DNA from 3 places in the Paenibacillus sp. J22P51 genome. Region 1 is predicted to be linked to each of the others. Evidence: riboswitches for the same ligand, from Rfam matches in the RefSeq annotation. Region 1 holds a riboswitch; each other region holds the start of a gene.

Region 1 (5,369 bases):
GACATAGGATGGTTAGGTTTTTCCCAAATAACTCCCAGTTTTTTTTTCGTGGAAAGGTACATGAACAAGTATACTGTAATGATGTGGTAGCTGATTTCATGGACACAAAAGTGAAAATAATTCATTCTGGTTATCACTCAGACCAGTATGATAATAAAGATAAGTTCAAAAGATATTTGGAAGTTTATAATGAACATTTAATAAAATTCCCAAATGACGGTTACATGCTCTATCAATTAGGTAAATTATATTTTTCTAAACATCATTTTCAACAGGCTCGTGAAGTATTTTATAAGTCGTTGAGCCAAAATGAAGAATCAATGCTATATTTCCCGGTTCTACTTGTATCTTTGGGATATGTGCTTAAGCATTTGGGACAAAGCGCGGAAGCTGAAAAGTTATTGCTAGCTTACTTTAACGTGTACAGAAATTACCCTGATTTGCCATTTTTACTTGGATTACTTGCAATGGATACAGGGAAAATAGAAAGCATCGAAAGTAATTTCAAGAAAGCTCTAGAAATTGGAGAAACAGATAAATATACATCAGTTGATGGTGTCGGGTCTTATAAGGCGGCCTTCAATTTGGGGATTTATTACGAACTGACAGGCAATCTAAATCTAGCTAGGAGTTATTATGAGATTTCCGCTAAATATGAATATAGGGAGGCTCAAGTAAGATTATTAAAAATATAAAAAAATTACTATAATTCGAGAGATAAATGGTCGATATAATAGTATATAGAAATAAATTGGAGGTAATGGGATATGCCGATGAGAATTAGTGGTATGGGCTCGGGTATGGACATCGACAAAATTGTCGGTGATTTAATGAAGGCAGAAAAAATGCCACGGGAAAAGTTGAATCAAAAAAAACAAGTACTTAGCTGGCAAACAGACATGTACAGAGAAGTTAACTCAAAACTTGCCAGTTTTAGAGATTTTTTAAGTGGAATGAGATTTTCAAGTGCCTTAAACCAATCTCAAGCAGCATCTTCAAATCCATCTCAAGTATCGGTAACGGCGAGTAATATTGCCAACCCAATATCACACACGATTGCTGTAAATGAATTAGCATCTGGCGCAATCAAGAATAGTACTCCAGGAGGAGTTTCTAACCCAGCGCTCATTGGGAATTCTTTAGCTGCTAGTATTAACATTACAAGTGGCGGAGCAACCCCTAATGATTCCATTAATGTAACTTTGAATGGAGTAACACAAACCATTAAGCTTACAGCGGGTACTTATGATAACAGCCAATTAACAACTGAGGTTCAAAAACAGTTGGATAATGCTTTTGGTGCAAATAAAATTAACGCTAGCCTTAATGGGGGCAAGCTGGAAATTGTACCGAATGGGTCAAGTGGAAGCCTACCGCAAGTAGTCATAGGTGCGGTATCTGGAAACAGTGGCATAACGGACTTGGGGTTTGTTGATCAACAATCTTATAAAATTAATGTAAAAGCTCAGTTAAAGGACATTGCTTCCAAGTTCTCGACTCCACTTACTATAACTCCAGCAGGTTCGACATTTGATTTTAAAGTAAATGGTCAAGTAATATCATACACGGATACAGACACACTCAGCTCAATTATTTCAAGAGTGAACAGTTCCGCAGCCAATGTAAATATGAGCTATGATTCAATTAGTGATTCATTTACATTTAGTAGTAAAACAGTAGGTGCAACCGCACAGGTTGATCTTCAATCTGGAAGTGGTAATTTTCTCAGCTCTATAAAAATGAATTCAACGATAGTATCGGGTAAAGATGCTGATGTAACAATTGATGGAGTACCATCCAAACGAGATTCTAACAGCTTTACATTAGATGGGGTCACTTACTCTTTAAATAGCAAGACAACATCAGATGTAACAGTTTCTGTTACAAAAGATAATGATGCTATTCTGAGTAAAATTAAAGATTTTGTGACTCAGTATAATGATATGATTGGTTTCATTAATCAAAGATTAAGCGATACAAAAGTAAAAGGTTATGATCCATTAACTGATGAGCAAAAGAGTAGTATGAAGGATACTGATATTACTTTATGGGAAAATAAGGCGAAGGCAGGTCTTTTGCATAATGATACGATATTATCAAAAACCGCGAGTAATTTCCGCTCATTATTAACCGAAACGGTACAAAATATTCCTACAGCATATAATGCACTATATAAAGTTGGTATAACTACGGTTTCTCCTGCAGCAGCTTATAATCCTATTGATGCAGGTAAAATAAAACTCGATGAAACCAAATTAAAACAAGCATTATCACAAGATCCAACTAGTGTAATTAACCTTTTTACTAACCAATCATCGAACGATGTTTTGGATGAAAAAGGAATTGCACAAGCATTATATGAACAAGTAAACAACAGTCTGAGCGACCTAGTCAAGAAAGCTGGACGCGTCGGTGGAATTTCAACAGACATAAGTACCGATTTAGGGAAAAGGCTTTATGACATGCAGAATAGTATTAGTACTTTTGATCGTAAATTAAGCAGTAAAGAAGATTACTACTATAAAAGATTTACCGCTATGGATCAGGCTGTTGCTAATGGAAACAGTCAAATGTCATGGTTGTCTCAGCAATTCAAATAATATAGGGGGTATTACAGATGAACATAAATTCTATCTCAGCTAAAGGAAGTGTTACTCAAACAATAACTGATGTGGTTACAAAGGCATATAAGAGTGATACTATCCAAGAAGGTAATCATTCAAGTTCAGTTGATTCTTCCTCCTATGTTGAGTTAAGGCATAAAAAAAGTTATGAGTTGTCCATTGCTGATGAGGCAGTTATCAAAGCGATTAATAAAGCCAATCAATCAATTATGGGTGTAGAAAAGAAATTTCAGTACAGTATTCATAAGCAAACTGGGGATATAGTGGTAAAAGTTCTCAATGCGGAGACTAATGAGGTAATTAGAGAGGTGCCACCAGAGAAATTCCTGGATTTAATGGACAAGTTACAGGAGATTAGTGGCGCTATTTTTGATGAGAGGGGATAACAACAATGAATAAAGCACAGAATCTTTACATTAATACTCAGGTTAATACTGCCCAACCAGGAGAACTTACTTTGATGCTCTATAATGGTTGCTTAAAATTTATGAAGCAGGCTCTTGATGGGATGAATAAAAAGGATTATGAGCTAAAAAATAGTAATCTCACTCGAGCTCAAGATATTATTAATGAACTCTTAATTACACTAAACATGAATTATGAGATTTCGAAGCAATTATCAGCGTTATACAACTATATTAAAGAAAAATTAATCTATGCAAATGTTCAATTGGATGTTGAAAGTCTTCAAATATGTATAGATTTTATTCAAGAACTAAGGGATACATGGTCTGAAGCTCTGAAGGTTATTAAGTCGAATAACAAGGTAACCGTATGATCCAGATTCAAAGCGCACCTGATTCCTTGTTCGTTACATTGAAGCACTCTATAGAAAAAGTTTTGGAGCTAGATTTAGGAATGGATGATTCAATAGAACAGCTAAATAATTTGCAAATAGAGCAAAATGAGCTTCGAGAGAAAATAGACAAACTTAACTTTCATTATAGTAAGTCAAATTCTTCGCAAGAATTAATAGCAGTAGTTAAAGAATGCATTGATCTGCAAGCCCGATTAAATGAGAAGATGAATAGCTACAAATTGGAGTTGGCCCGCAACATTAAACATATTGAAAATGGTCATAAGGCACGGAATGGCTATCGATTATTACCTACACAGATAGATGGTTATTTTATAGATAAACATAATTAACAAATGAGAAAACCGGTAGGTATTCCCATCTTTTTTAAAGGATTGGAAAGGCTTTCTGGAATAAATATTAGGGAATGCGACCCAAACTTTTGTCATAACTTAATAAAATAACTGTTCTACCGGTGTGTTATTTATGGTAATATTTACTTATGTAATCGCTTGATTTCTACAAAATAACAGCATATTTGGCAAACCTATAGAGATATAGGGACGCAAAGCCATGGGTCTTGAATAGTCAGAATAGACTACTCATGATCGCCAGGTTGCAAACTGTTTGAATGTTTCTTCAAGCAATAGCAATCTGCTATTGTTTTTTTTATTTCTAGTATAAAAGGGGAGGAAGAACAATGAAAAGAATTCACAAGAATTTTTTGCTTACAATGGTCTTAATTTTAGCTTTTAGCGGATTTTCTGTTCCGCTCACATCAAAAGCCAATGCTGCAGTGAATGATTATGTAACGGTTTCAAAAAGTGTTAACCCGACTACCATTACTACCGAGCAAGAAGCCGAAGTTACATTAAATATTAAGGGGACACCGCCAGCTAACATAATTATGCCCAATGATGTCATTCTGATTATTGATAAATCTGGTAGTATGGGTACTAGTTATGGTAACGGTGTTACCAAGATGAGCGCCGCTAAAGATGCAGCAAAAGGCTTTATTGATCTTATGGATCTAACAAAGCATGAGGTTGGCATAGTGGATTTTAGTTCAGAAGGTGTAACAGGCACGTTTCCACTAACAACTGATGCAGCTGCTGCAAAAAGCTACATTAACACCTTATCTGCTAATGGAGCTACAGCAACTGGTTATTCAATTGATCAAGCCATAGCGTTGCTTTCCAACCATCGTCCTGATGCGCAGCCAGTCATTGTTATCATGACTGATGGCGAAGCTACTCTGCCTAGTCAAAATCCATATGAGTATGCATTACAGAATGCGCAGCTTGCAAAAGACGCAGGTATTGTATTTTACACAATTGCTTTGCTATCGCCTACTGATAATCCAGATACCAGTGGTCCTAATATTTTATTAAAACAAATGTCTACAACAGAACAGCATCATCACTTTGTTCTTGGTACAACAGGATTATCGGAGATTTACACCAATATCGTAAAAGAGATTGGTGTAGCAAGTGCATATAATGTTGTTGTTACCGATACTGTTTCTTCTGATTTTGATATTGTACCGGGTTCCTACGATAACAATATCCCAAAACCAACAGTATCAGGAAATACATTAACTTGGAATTTTCAAGAGTTAAAAAATAATGATCTTGTTTTTAAATATAAGATCAAACCTAAGGATCCTAATAAAGCAGGAACACTTTCAGTATCCACTTCCACATCGAACATTACTTACAACGACTACGCCGGTGCAAATCGTTCTAAGTTAATACCTAATACTTACATAAATGTAACTTTTCCAGCTCCAACAATTACATCAATAGTAAATGATAATGGAAGTCCTGTAGGAGGAGAAACAGTCACAATAAACGGTTCTAAGTTTAGACCAGGTGCTACTGTTACTTTTGGTTATACTGATGCATTAAATGTTAATGTTGTGAGTAGCGATCAGATTACTGTAACTGTTC
Region 2 (5,369 bases), on a different contig from region 1:
AGTACTCAATTTCTTCAGCAGCACGGAAGTAACCGATGCCTTCTCTTTTAGCGTAATCGAGTCTTGAACCGCTTTCGTTTTCTCCGATGAAACCTGTGCCTGGTAACCGAATTTATCCTTTGTCACTGGTTGTGTTGGAGTAGCAGTCTGGCCATCTTGTATAGCTACACTAGGTACACTGACGGTACTAGAGGGGGAAACTACGGCTTCGCTACTCGTAGATGTTCCTATAGGCACAGTGGTAGATTGAGTCTGACTACCTTGGGTATTAGTTTCTCCCTGCTTAGAAATAGGAACCAAAGACCCTGCCGCTTTATCAGTTGCCACTACACCACTTTCAGCTTCCTTACTGATGCCAATCGAACCTGTCAAACTAGCACTCTCTAAAGCTTGTCCACTAATTTCAATAGGGATCTGCGGAATCATCGATTGTAGGACATACGACATAGCTATATTCATGCCATAATACCCAATAGCAAGTAGAACAACCAGACTACTTCCTACCCATAGTATTCGATTCTTCCACTTCTTCTTTAACATATCTTCACCTACCAAGTCTCATACTGGATAATTCCTATTATAAGCTTTTTGAGCCATGAAGTCACATCTTGTCGATCGAAAAAGCATAAAAAAAGCACCCTGAGGGTGCTTTAACGCAAAAAAAAAAGAAATCGTTCACAATTCTCAACGACAAATTTCGACAGCCTTTTTATAGGTCTAAGGTTATATTGAAGTAAGTTACATCATACGGGAGGCTGTGCGATGCCAAATTACTATTTTACAGAAGTTTGGACGCCATTGAAATTGGCTGGTATTAAGCTTTTCAAAGACGATGAAGGCGCTATTTGGATCAAATACTGGGCTTTTAAACGCAGACGACTATCGAGCAAGTAAATTTAGGCATAGCTGGCGTCTCTGATCAGGCGTCGGCTATCGACTCGATTTGCGAATATTTTACAAGTATAAGCTAAAATGCACCAAATGAAGAGGGACCAAAGACAGGGTCATTAGTCCTATTTTGTAGTCCAGGCGACTTAAGCTCTCTCACAATAGGCCAAACACGCCACAAGTGAATGCATCGTTTCTTGCTGGGCACGAAGCAATTTGGATGTATCCCACTGTCCTTTCTGTAAATCTTTCTCAATTAGTCCAAGCATCCAGACTGAATGAACAATCGCATATCGATGATAATCAGCAATAAAGTTTCCAGAATCGGCTTCCCATCCCAAGGAAACTCTCTGATTCAAATACGCATGTAACGCGTCTAGACGTGTAGAGGAACTGATCATTTTCGGAAAGTCGGGATGACTCATATCTAACAAACCATATAAATCCCAGAACACCGAATTATGATGCATGAATTCCCAATCTAGAATAATAAACTCATCGCCACGCCGGCATACATTCCCTTGATGATAATCACCATGCGAAATAACAATCTCTGTTTCAAAAGTTCCGTTCCATTGCATAATGAGTTGCTCGATAGCTGCAACTTTTTCTTTGTCAAAACCTAGTCGAAGCAAACGCTTCCCCATATCGTGAAACCCATTCAAATCATCTTGTTTCAAGTCGGTTAGATCTGTCTTATCCCCTTTGAAACGCGACGGCACCCTATCATGTGGCAGCATATGCCATAAGGGAATACACGCGGTGGCAACGGCATACTCGTTATCCTCCAACTGGTGCGACATCTTGCCCATATCCTCATAAATAGCCCAATAGCTCTCGGGATCCTCGTGTTCGGCAGATGCATACAGCGCAGGAACGCGAACTGGTATTGATCCTAGTAGGTGTTCGTATATCCATTTCTCGCGACCGCATGTCGTTCCATTCGTTAATGGTTTGAAAATATACGACTCACGCTGTCCATCCATATCTATCCAGAAGCGCTCAATCACTTTGCCATTCCGTCCTGTATACAGGGACTGCCTACCTATTATCCTAGCGGCATCCAACTCGCCACTGGGCTTCACCATACTTGAGAGCACCTGTTCAAGCTGTTTGTTCACCGCAATTCACCTCCATCATCCTACCTTCTCTCTTATAGTTATTCACTAATGGCTATACATTCCCTCTTCCTGCAAAAGAAAAAAAGCACCTGCTCTAGGTGCCTTCGCTTATGTATGCAATTTCGTTCGGTGATAATTAATTTTATTAAAAATCTTCGCTCTCTCGATGTCACAGATGCAGCTATCCAGGATAACCTCATTAAATCTTAAACAAAAAGAATGCCAAAACTTATCCATTCTAATTCCTCCTTGATTTCACATAAATCCACTGCGGAGGCACGATGATTCGGAAGCTGGCTGACATACTGGATTGACCCACCTTAGTCCCTGTAGCTTTGCGTCACTGATTTTCACCAGTTTTGCCATTATCGTCCAATTTATGTGAATGACTTATATACCTATTGTAGCAAATGTATAATTTGCGGCAATGGGCTTTTCGTCGTGTATCTCTTGGAGGGTAGAGATGTCTAAAGTACTAGACTTTGGAATAAAAAAATAAACTAATAAATCAGGGTTAATGATTAGTAACTTTCTCGTTCTCAGTAACTGAAATCAAGTATTTGAGAAACTCATTACGAAGATCTTTATTTCTCAATGCGTAATCCACTGTTGCTTGTAAGAAACCCAGTTTATCACCTACGTCGTACCTTCTACCCATAAAGTTGTATGCATACATTATTTCTTTTTGTGCTAGTACTTTAAGTGCATCGGTTAATTGGATTTCTCCACCTTTACCAGGTTCGGTATTTACCAAGATTTCAAAGATTGCGGGGGTAATAATATACCTTCCAAGTATAGCTATTCTAGATGGAGTATCTTCAACATTTGGTTTTTCAATTAACCCATTTACTTTATAAACTTTAGTCGCAATCTGTTTTCCTTCAACAATCCCATATTTATTAACCTCTGCGAGCGGAACTTCTTGTACTCCAAGAATTGTTGTCCTATACTCTTCATACGATTCAATCATTTGCTTTAAACACGGCTTATCTCCATAGACAATATCGTCACCAAGTAATACAGCAAATGGTTCATTTCCAATAAAGCTTTTCGCGCAAAGAATCGCATGACCAAGCCCTTTAGGCTCTTTTTGGCGGATATAATGAATATTAACCATTTCGGAGATTTTACGAACTTCTTCTAAAAGTGCGTATTTCCCTTTCGCTTCCAATTCAACCTCTAGTTCAACTGATTTATCAAAATGATCCTCTATCGACTTTTTATTTCTTCCAGTAATGATTAGTATTTCTTCTATCCCAGATTCAACCGCTTCTTCTATAATATATTGTAATGTAGGCTTATCTACAATTGGTAACATCTCTTTTGGTTGCGCTTTAGTTGCTGGCAAGAAACGCGTTCCTAAGCCCGCTGCAGGTATAATCGCTTTACGTACTTTCATTTCTGTTTTCCTCCACAAAAAGTATAAAAATAGGGATAAAGGTAAGGGTGAGAGTAAGGGTAGTGGGTTGAATTTACCAATACTGTTAGCTATTTTAAACTGCTTTTCAATCCTTTTCTTAATTGTGATTCCAATATTCAAACTTCTTCTAACCTCATAATTGAAATAAATGAAAAATGAAACCTGGAGAACTAATCACCCTCTCATCCTTCGCTATCATTAGCTTCGAAGAGTAACTAAGTAAAAAGCGTATTCCAAACGGAGAAAGCTCTCTTGAAGATACTCTACTTGACCATAATAGACCTCACTCGAAATTAAATAAGCCCTATCCAAATCAGGGGCAAATGCTACTCAAGCTGTTTTCTTCTATTCAACTCGCATTTGCCAACATCTGAACAAACATTTTCTTCCCTCGGTAGAAGGTCTTTTAAATGCGTTTACACAAAAGATTTGACAGACCAGTTTTTAACATCAATTCTCTATTAATATCCCTTCTAATATATTTAGGTAATTTACTAAAAAATTACTAGCTCTAAAATTTAAATCGAATATGTTGTAGTTTTTCTTTTCTAACTCTATTCTTTGAGACTGGGGCATTTTTATAACTTCATTTATTTTAAAAAGTGCTGTTTCTAAAGAGTCAAAATAGATTATTCCTTCACTATTAAACTGTTTAAAATATTTATTCCCCCCTGTGTTAGTTGCTAGAACCATTTTACCCAGGGATAGAACCTCTAACATAACCAAATCAAAATATGTCTCTTTGTTTGGTAGTACAAACAAATCTGATGCGGAAATAAGAGAATGTGGATCATTTGTCCAACCTACTTCGATCCATCTATCTTCATCTATTCCTCTTAAAGGTTCCTCAACTCCAGCTATCAAGAAGTATATATTTTTATTGGTTTTTAATAAGTCCGATCCAATTTTTTTAAGCAAATCATAGCCTTTGGTTTCATTATGCCTTCCAGCATAGCAAATTATAAAACTCCCTTCAGGAATGTTATATTTTTTTAGAATTTCTTCTTTATTTATTTTGGGTGAGCATCCGATTATTCCGGAGGGAATGTATTTGTAGCTAGTGTTCTTAGCATGTTTTATCATTTTATATTCATTCCAATTATTATCATAGGGTTCTTCCGCTTCTTTACACGGAAACAATATGTAATCTGCTCTATTAAATGAATATCTATCGAAATTTTCAAGATTCCTCAGCTTCACCCCAAAATATTTCTTTTCAAATTTAGAAAGCTCATCTAATAATTCTTGGTGGTGTGGTTTGGGAGTATGTGAGGTTAAAAGAACTTTGCCACTATAATTTTCTAGATTTTTTCTATTCAAAAATAAAGCTATAGTTGAATGAAAATGCACAATATCATATTCCGAAAAATTTTGGTTAGGTGCCACTTTCTCATTAATTATGGAACTAACCAACAAATGATTCCCCAAATATTTTTTTAATCTTTTAGGTATTCTCTTCTTAAGTTTTTCCTTCCAATGCCCAACATTCCCTTGAATAAATGATATATTATTAATTTCTTTTTGATCTAATTCTTTTTTTAAATTGTATAAATACCCAGAAGGACCTCCCACAGGCATTAAATTACTCTCATTCATATACATAAGTATCTTTTTTTTATTCAACATCCGCCTTAAACTCCTTCTCTACTATGTTTAATGCATGTTGAATTACATGATGCATATCATAATATTTATAATCTGCTAATCTCCCACCAAAAATTGTATTCTTTTCTTCTGCAGCTAATTCTTTGTATTTCTTAAACAACTCATTATTTTTGTCATTATTAATAGGATAATAAGGTTCATCCTTGGGATTCCACTCTGTCGAGTATTCTTTTGTAATCACGGTTTTTTCTTGCATGCCAAATTCAAAGTGTTTGTGTTCAATAATTCTAGTAAATGCTGTTTCACTATCAGTATAGTTCACAACAGCATTTCCT
Region 3 (5,369 bases), on a different contig from region 1:
ATAGCATCCCAGTTAATATTTTCATTGAAAGTAGCTTTCATGATAAACAAAATGAGCAAGGGAGAGCTGAGGATGACCATGATTTCATGAATGAATTGGACAGAGCGTGTGGATCGGCTGCATGCCCAAACTGCCGCAGTTGTCATGAGAAACAAATTCAGATAGGGATTGACGTCTGGGTAAAAGAACATACGGACCGTCTCGGAGTAAGCATAAATAACGATAATTCCAGCTGGCAGCCAAAGACACAGTGCAGCAAATAATATGTTGGCTTGGGTAAACCAACGGGGGGTATACCGATCACAGATCTCTGGAAAGCCGAGTCCAGGAAACCGCTCAAAGCAAGACATAGTACCAAGCGAGAGAATGGAGCCAATAACCATCGCGACAAGCATGCCCGAAACGGCACCATTGAACCGATCTCGGATCAGCAAAGAGGGGACAAACATCATGATATTAATCATGCCGACATAGAGCACATGATAGTAGGTATACCGCGACATGACTTACTTTGACCCCTTTCTAAGGTTGTTATGGTGTGCTTTCGCCTCAAGTTTGGGGATATATAAGGCCAAATAAGGTTGGCCAAAGCTTCTAAGGCTGCACCAATAGGAAATTAAGATGAAGCCAAGAACGACGACACCAAGCAACCCATAGAAAATCGAGGCAATTACGAAAAAGTACTTAATGAATCGGACGGAGTAGCCAAAGCCGTTATTTGGAATAACGAAATTAGAAATCGCGACCACGGAGGTCACAATAATCATAATACTGCTGACTAATCCAGCTTGTTGGATCGCTTGACCCAGAATGAGGCCCCCAACCGTTGTTGCGGTGGAGCCAACATATCGCGGCAGCCTGAGACTAGCCTCGTTCAAGGCTTCTATCATAAATAGCATGATGAAGACTTCGATGAACGACGGATAGGGGACGACGACACGGCTTCCTGCGATCGAAAGTGTCAATTGGACACGCAGCACTTCAGGATTATAGGAGATAATCGCAATATAAAGAGCAGGCAGCGTAATCGTTAAAACCATGGCGATGTAGCGGAGCAGGACTAGGCACTTGCTCATCCAATACGATTCATAATCATCATCCATGGCATGCAGGAAATCGAAGAGCCGAACAGGAAGCACGAGTCCGAAGCGGCTTCCATCTTGAAGCAGGGCGATTTTTCCTCGTTCAAGATTAGCTGCGATACGATCCGGCCGCTCTGTTTGGAGGATGATAGGGAAGAAACGATGCCTCCGTCCCGAAAGCGCCTGCATGAGCTGGCCGGCGGCTTGGAGAATTTTGATTTGTATGTTGGAAATTCGCTCATTTAATAGTCCAAGTACATCTTCATTGACAAGATTCTTATCATAAAGAACGGTAATACGCGTTTTCGAAATTTGTCCAATCATGTGCTTTTCTACGCAAAGGGAGGGCGCATTATAGCGCATACGAACGAGGCTTATGTTTAAATCCAAATCTTCGGTAAGGGCGCTTTGAGGCCCTTGAATCGCAACTTCTACCTGAACGGTGTCGGGCTTGTCCTGAAACTTTCGCTGCACGTCGAAGCGGTAGACCTGATCTTCAATTTGAAAGAGAACAGTACCTTTGAGTAACAAGGGTGTCCAATGCTCGGATTGATCCACTTTACCGAAGGCAGGATTCGCGTGAAGATTACGTTCGAATTCTTCGGGGTTAAAGCAATAAGAGTAAGGAATGGTCAATCCATTCTTAATTAAAGCCTGATCGCAGAGAGAAGGGAAGTAGCTCACTTCCATTTGCATATAGCCATTGTCGAGGGTGTCATAGAATAGGTCAGCTGGATTGTTCAACTCAGCACGGATTTGTTCGATCATGCGAATTCCCCCAATTCCCTTACATTACCATGCGGCTTAGCGTGCCCTGAAAGGGGGGAGAATAATCAGCGGAGGAGGTTAACCTTGCAAATATTGTTCCAAGACAATTTTCTGGGGGAATTTCATGTGCATACCTTGTTGAAAGAATTGGTAATTGTTTCGCCCCAGATCCTTGGCGGCATACATGGCTTGGTCTGCATGCTTGAGCAAAAGCTCTTGTGTATCGCCATCGTAGGGATACATCGAAATACCAATATTCGTAGAGACATAAATATCCCCAATATCCATGTTAAAAGGAATCTCCAACAAAGCGATGATGTTCTGGGCTTGCTCTCTAATCGTTTGTTGATTCCCTTGGGGAAGCAAGATGATAAATTCATCGCCGCTTAATCTAGAGACGGTCCCATTCTCGGGTAAGCAACTAGAGAGTAAATCAGCAAATTTATGCAAGGTGTGATCCCCAACCAGATGACCGAAGGAATCATTAATCCATTTGAACCGATAAATATCCAGAAACATAACGCCTAAGGTCTCATGGTGCTGTTGGGCGTGAGCTAAAGTATGCTGGAACAGCTCATTGAATTGATTGCGATTAGGCAATCCAGTTAAATGATCGAAGTACGCTAACTGATGAATGAGTTCTTCTGATTTCCTTTTTTCCGTTAAGTCCCTGAGGTAGGCCGTATAAATCGTTTTCCCCCCATAAATGATATCCGTAATGATAATTTCGGCCGGAAACTTGCTGCGGTCTGATCGGTACGCGATAATTTCAAAGCGTCTGCCAATGACGGAATCGGCCTTCTGACTTAACAGTTGATATAACAAAGCAGCATCTTGTCCGTCTTGATCGAAAGGAAAGAGGAGATCGAATAACGTACGTTTCAGCGCTTCTTTGCGCGCGTAGCCGAATATGGCTTCTGCTGCAGGATTGAATTCAATGATCCAGCCCTGAGATTTGAACATGAAGATACAATCGATGGCTGATTCTAATATAGAAGCTTTAAGCGCAATCTGTTCCGCCAATCGTCGATCCACAGAGAGCGAGCTAATAAAACTGATGGCAAAGATGAGCAGCGTTCCAAATGCCACATACATAGCCACGATAATGAAGTCCATATTCACAGCATTGGCACTATGCGGAAGTGTTACCGGAGGAAACGTCATCACAGCGGATGACATGCCCATATAGTGCATACCTGTAATCGCTATACCCATAATAAGACTACTAATGAAGAGTCGGTGATGGTTCCGTTTGAAAAAGAAGTAAAGCGCCGTGATGGATGCTAGTATGGCGATCACAATCGATAACGTGAACGGTACGAGCTTATAGTGAGTAGTCACTTGTAGTAACGAGGCCATACCGATATAATGCATGCCGCTAATTGCTAACCCCATGAATGTACCGCCAATAAGGAACCTCGAACGGATAGAGCTCGCTTGGAAGGCGACCACAAGTCCGACCAGTGCACCTCCAACCGCTACAAGAATGGAGATACTGACAATCGAAATATCATAGGTCACGCCACTGGGCAAATGAAAAGCTAGCATCCCGATGAAATGCATGGACCATATGCCTACACCCATCACGAGGGAACTACATATAATCCAGCTCTTCTGGTGCCATCCTTCCGAAGTGGATACTTTCCGAGCTAGATTCAAAGCCGTAAACGAGGCAAGCAGCGCAATAACGAACGAAAGCAGAACAAGCACGAAATTATAACTTTCCGATAGCGAATTATGCATAAGAGATCCCTCCTACTATTGTCCCGGCATAAAAAAAAGGATCATCCCGAATAAAGGATCATCCCTTCAAATTCGGCAACCTGTCAACCATAGCATCCGAATTGGCATGCGTTAGGCCATGGCTTTGCGTCTCATCGTTTCCGATGATTTGCCCTTTTCGATTTTCATGTTTATCTGTACTTCAGTACCCATTCCATCTACTACTATTTAACTATTATAGAGCAGGTAAAAATTACCTGTATATAGCGATAAATGCGGTCTTTTGTCGAATATAATAAAGAAAGGTAAAGACGAACCATTTTTTTACTTTATAGGTAAAAAACACGGATTAGTCACGTTAGAAGTGACTAATCCGTGTTTATGAGGCTTACTGGATGATGACATAAAATACTTGTATTAGAAAGGGGGAGGTGAAGAATTTTAACTACTACTTGCCTTATTTTTGTTATAGCGATACTCCATATACCATTGAAATAGCCAAACGATGAACGTGAACCAAAATCCACTTGCCAAATAGGCACCTACAACATCACTAGGATAATGGACACCGAGGTAGATCCGGCTAATACCAATGAGAAGAATCATACTTATGCTGCTCAAAATGACCACGGTCCTGCCAAACTTTGAGGGAAGGTGTCTCCAAAGTAGAAACGCTAGTGAAGCATATAAGGCAAAGGCTGCCATGGAATGACCACTTGGAAAGCTGTATCCCGTCTCTTGAATTAACCTATGGAGGGAGGGGCGCTCTCTCTGAAAGATGATTTTAAGAAGCTGATTCAAACCTACGGTGCCGATAAGTAGAATTCCAAACAGAATTAATTCTTTGCGGTGATGCAGGAATTTAATTTGAATAAACAAGCTGCCAAGGAAAATGACAATGACAACTGGCGACGAACCAATGTATGTAAACAACCTCATCATGGAAGTTAACCATGGCGTTTCCAGCCCTTGAATATATGAGATGATACCACTGTCAAAAGCTGCGATCCACTGCCCCTTTAACATGGAGGCCACCACGCTAAAGCTAATTAATGTGAGTATGCTCAAAATAAGAAAAATGGTGACTTTTAATTTAGAATTCATTATCAAGATAGCTCCAATTTCTAGGTGTAATCAAATAGGTGGGTGAATGGATAGGTCGGGATACCCATTTGTTAGTATAGCCACATTCGCGAATGAACTAGCTATTATTTTTAATGAATTTGGGAATACTTTTATTGCTAATAAGTAAGGTGTTTGTTTCCTTTATTGTGCATTCCCGCCATCTCATGTAGTCTCCAGTCCTCCTCGCCATAATAGTCTCCACATATTCTGACAAGGACATTATCTCATTCCCGCGAGTGATTTCCACGCCATAAGGACTATCCGGTAAGACTTCTTCTACGCACTTCTTGTCGTATAGCTTATAACTATCATATAATAGTAAATAAATATTTTAATCGAGTGTTTTATCATGGATCCAGAAAGGTGTATGACTAGGTCGCGCCCTGGCTTGCTGTAGCGCCTAAGGAGTGGCGCCTACATCCTTTCTGCAAATTTTAGGGTATAAGGATGGTAATAATGAGCAACAGAGAAACTAAAACAGACGTCATCTTAATTGGTGCAGGAATCATGAGTGCGACATTAGGGACACTTCTGAAAGAATTAGTACCGGAATGGGAAATTACAGTGTTTGAGAAGCTCGAAACTGCAGGAGAGGAAAGCTCTAACGAGTGGAATAATGCAGGAACAGGACATGCGGCACTGTGCGAGCTTAACTACACTGTCGAAAAACCA

What was found. Region 1 has a riboswitch for cyclic di-GMP ahead of AC58QC_RS22655 (IPT/TIG domain-containing protein). Riboswitches for the same ligand answer to the same signal wherever they lie in the genome.
Region 2: it holds a riboswitch for cyclic di-GMP, as region 1 does, so the genes downstream of both, AC58QC_RS04610 (phosphotransferase) here and AC58QC_RS22655 (IPT/TIG domain-containing protein) in region 1, are expected to answer to the same signal.
Region 3: it holds a riboswitch for cyclic di-GMP, as region 1 does, so the genes downstream of both, AC58QC_RS11245 (diguanylate cyclase domain-containing protein) here and AC58QC_RS22655 (IPT/TIG domain-containing protein) in region 1, are expected to answer to the same signal.

Annotation. Positions count from the first base shown of each region.
Region 1 covers NZ_JCAUAZ010000012.1:101,648-107,016, forward strand. Annotated here, with positions in the region: gene AC58QC_RS22630 (glycosyltransferase) at 1-695, shown strand, start outside; gene fliD (flagellar filament capping protein FliD) at 768-2,600, shown strand; gene AC58QC_RS22640 (flagellar protein FlaG) at 2,618-3,010, shown strand; gene fliS (flagellar export chaperone FliS) at 3,016-3,402, shown strand; gene AC58QC_RS22650 (hypothetical protein) at 3,399-3,773, shown strand; cyclic di-GMP riboswitch class I at 3,951-4,044, shown strand; gene AC58QC_RS22655 (IPT/TIG domain-containing protein) at 4,121-5,369, shown strand, end outside.
Region 2 covers NZ_JCAUAZ010000001.1:1,156,280-1,161,648, forward strand. Annotated here, with positions in the region: gene AC58QC_RS04600 (hypothetical protein) at 1-540, opposite strand, end outside; gene AC58QC_RS04605 (hypothetical protein) at 763-894, shown strand; gene AC58QC_RS04610 (phosphotransferase) at 1,035-2,009, opposite strand; cyclic di-GMP riboswitch class I at 2,295-2,383, opposite strand; gene galU (UTP--glucose-1-phosphate uridylyltransferase GalU) at 2,524-3,408, opposite strand; gene AC58QC_RS04620 (glycosyltransferase family 4 protein) at 3,880-5,055, opposite strand; gene glf (UDP-galactopyranose mutase) at 5,045-5,369, opposite strand, start outside.
Region 3 covers NZ_JCAUAZ010000004.1:67,589-72,957, forward strand. Annotated here, with positions in the region: gene AC58QC_RS11235 (hypothetical protein) at 1-503, opposite strand, end outside; gene AC58QC_RS11240 (spore germination protein) at 507-1,850, opposite strand; gene AC58QC_RS11245 (diguanylate cyclase domain-containing protein) at 1,929-3,593, opposite strand; cyclic di-GMP riboswitch class I at 3,665-3,756, opposite strand; gene AC58QC_RS11250 (phosphatase PAP2 family protein) at 4,014-4,676, opposite strand; gene AC58QC_RS11255 (malate:quinone oxidoreductase) at 5,154-5,369, shown strand, end outside.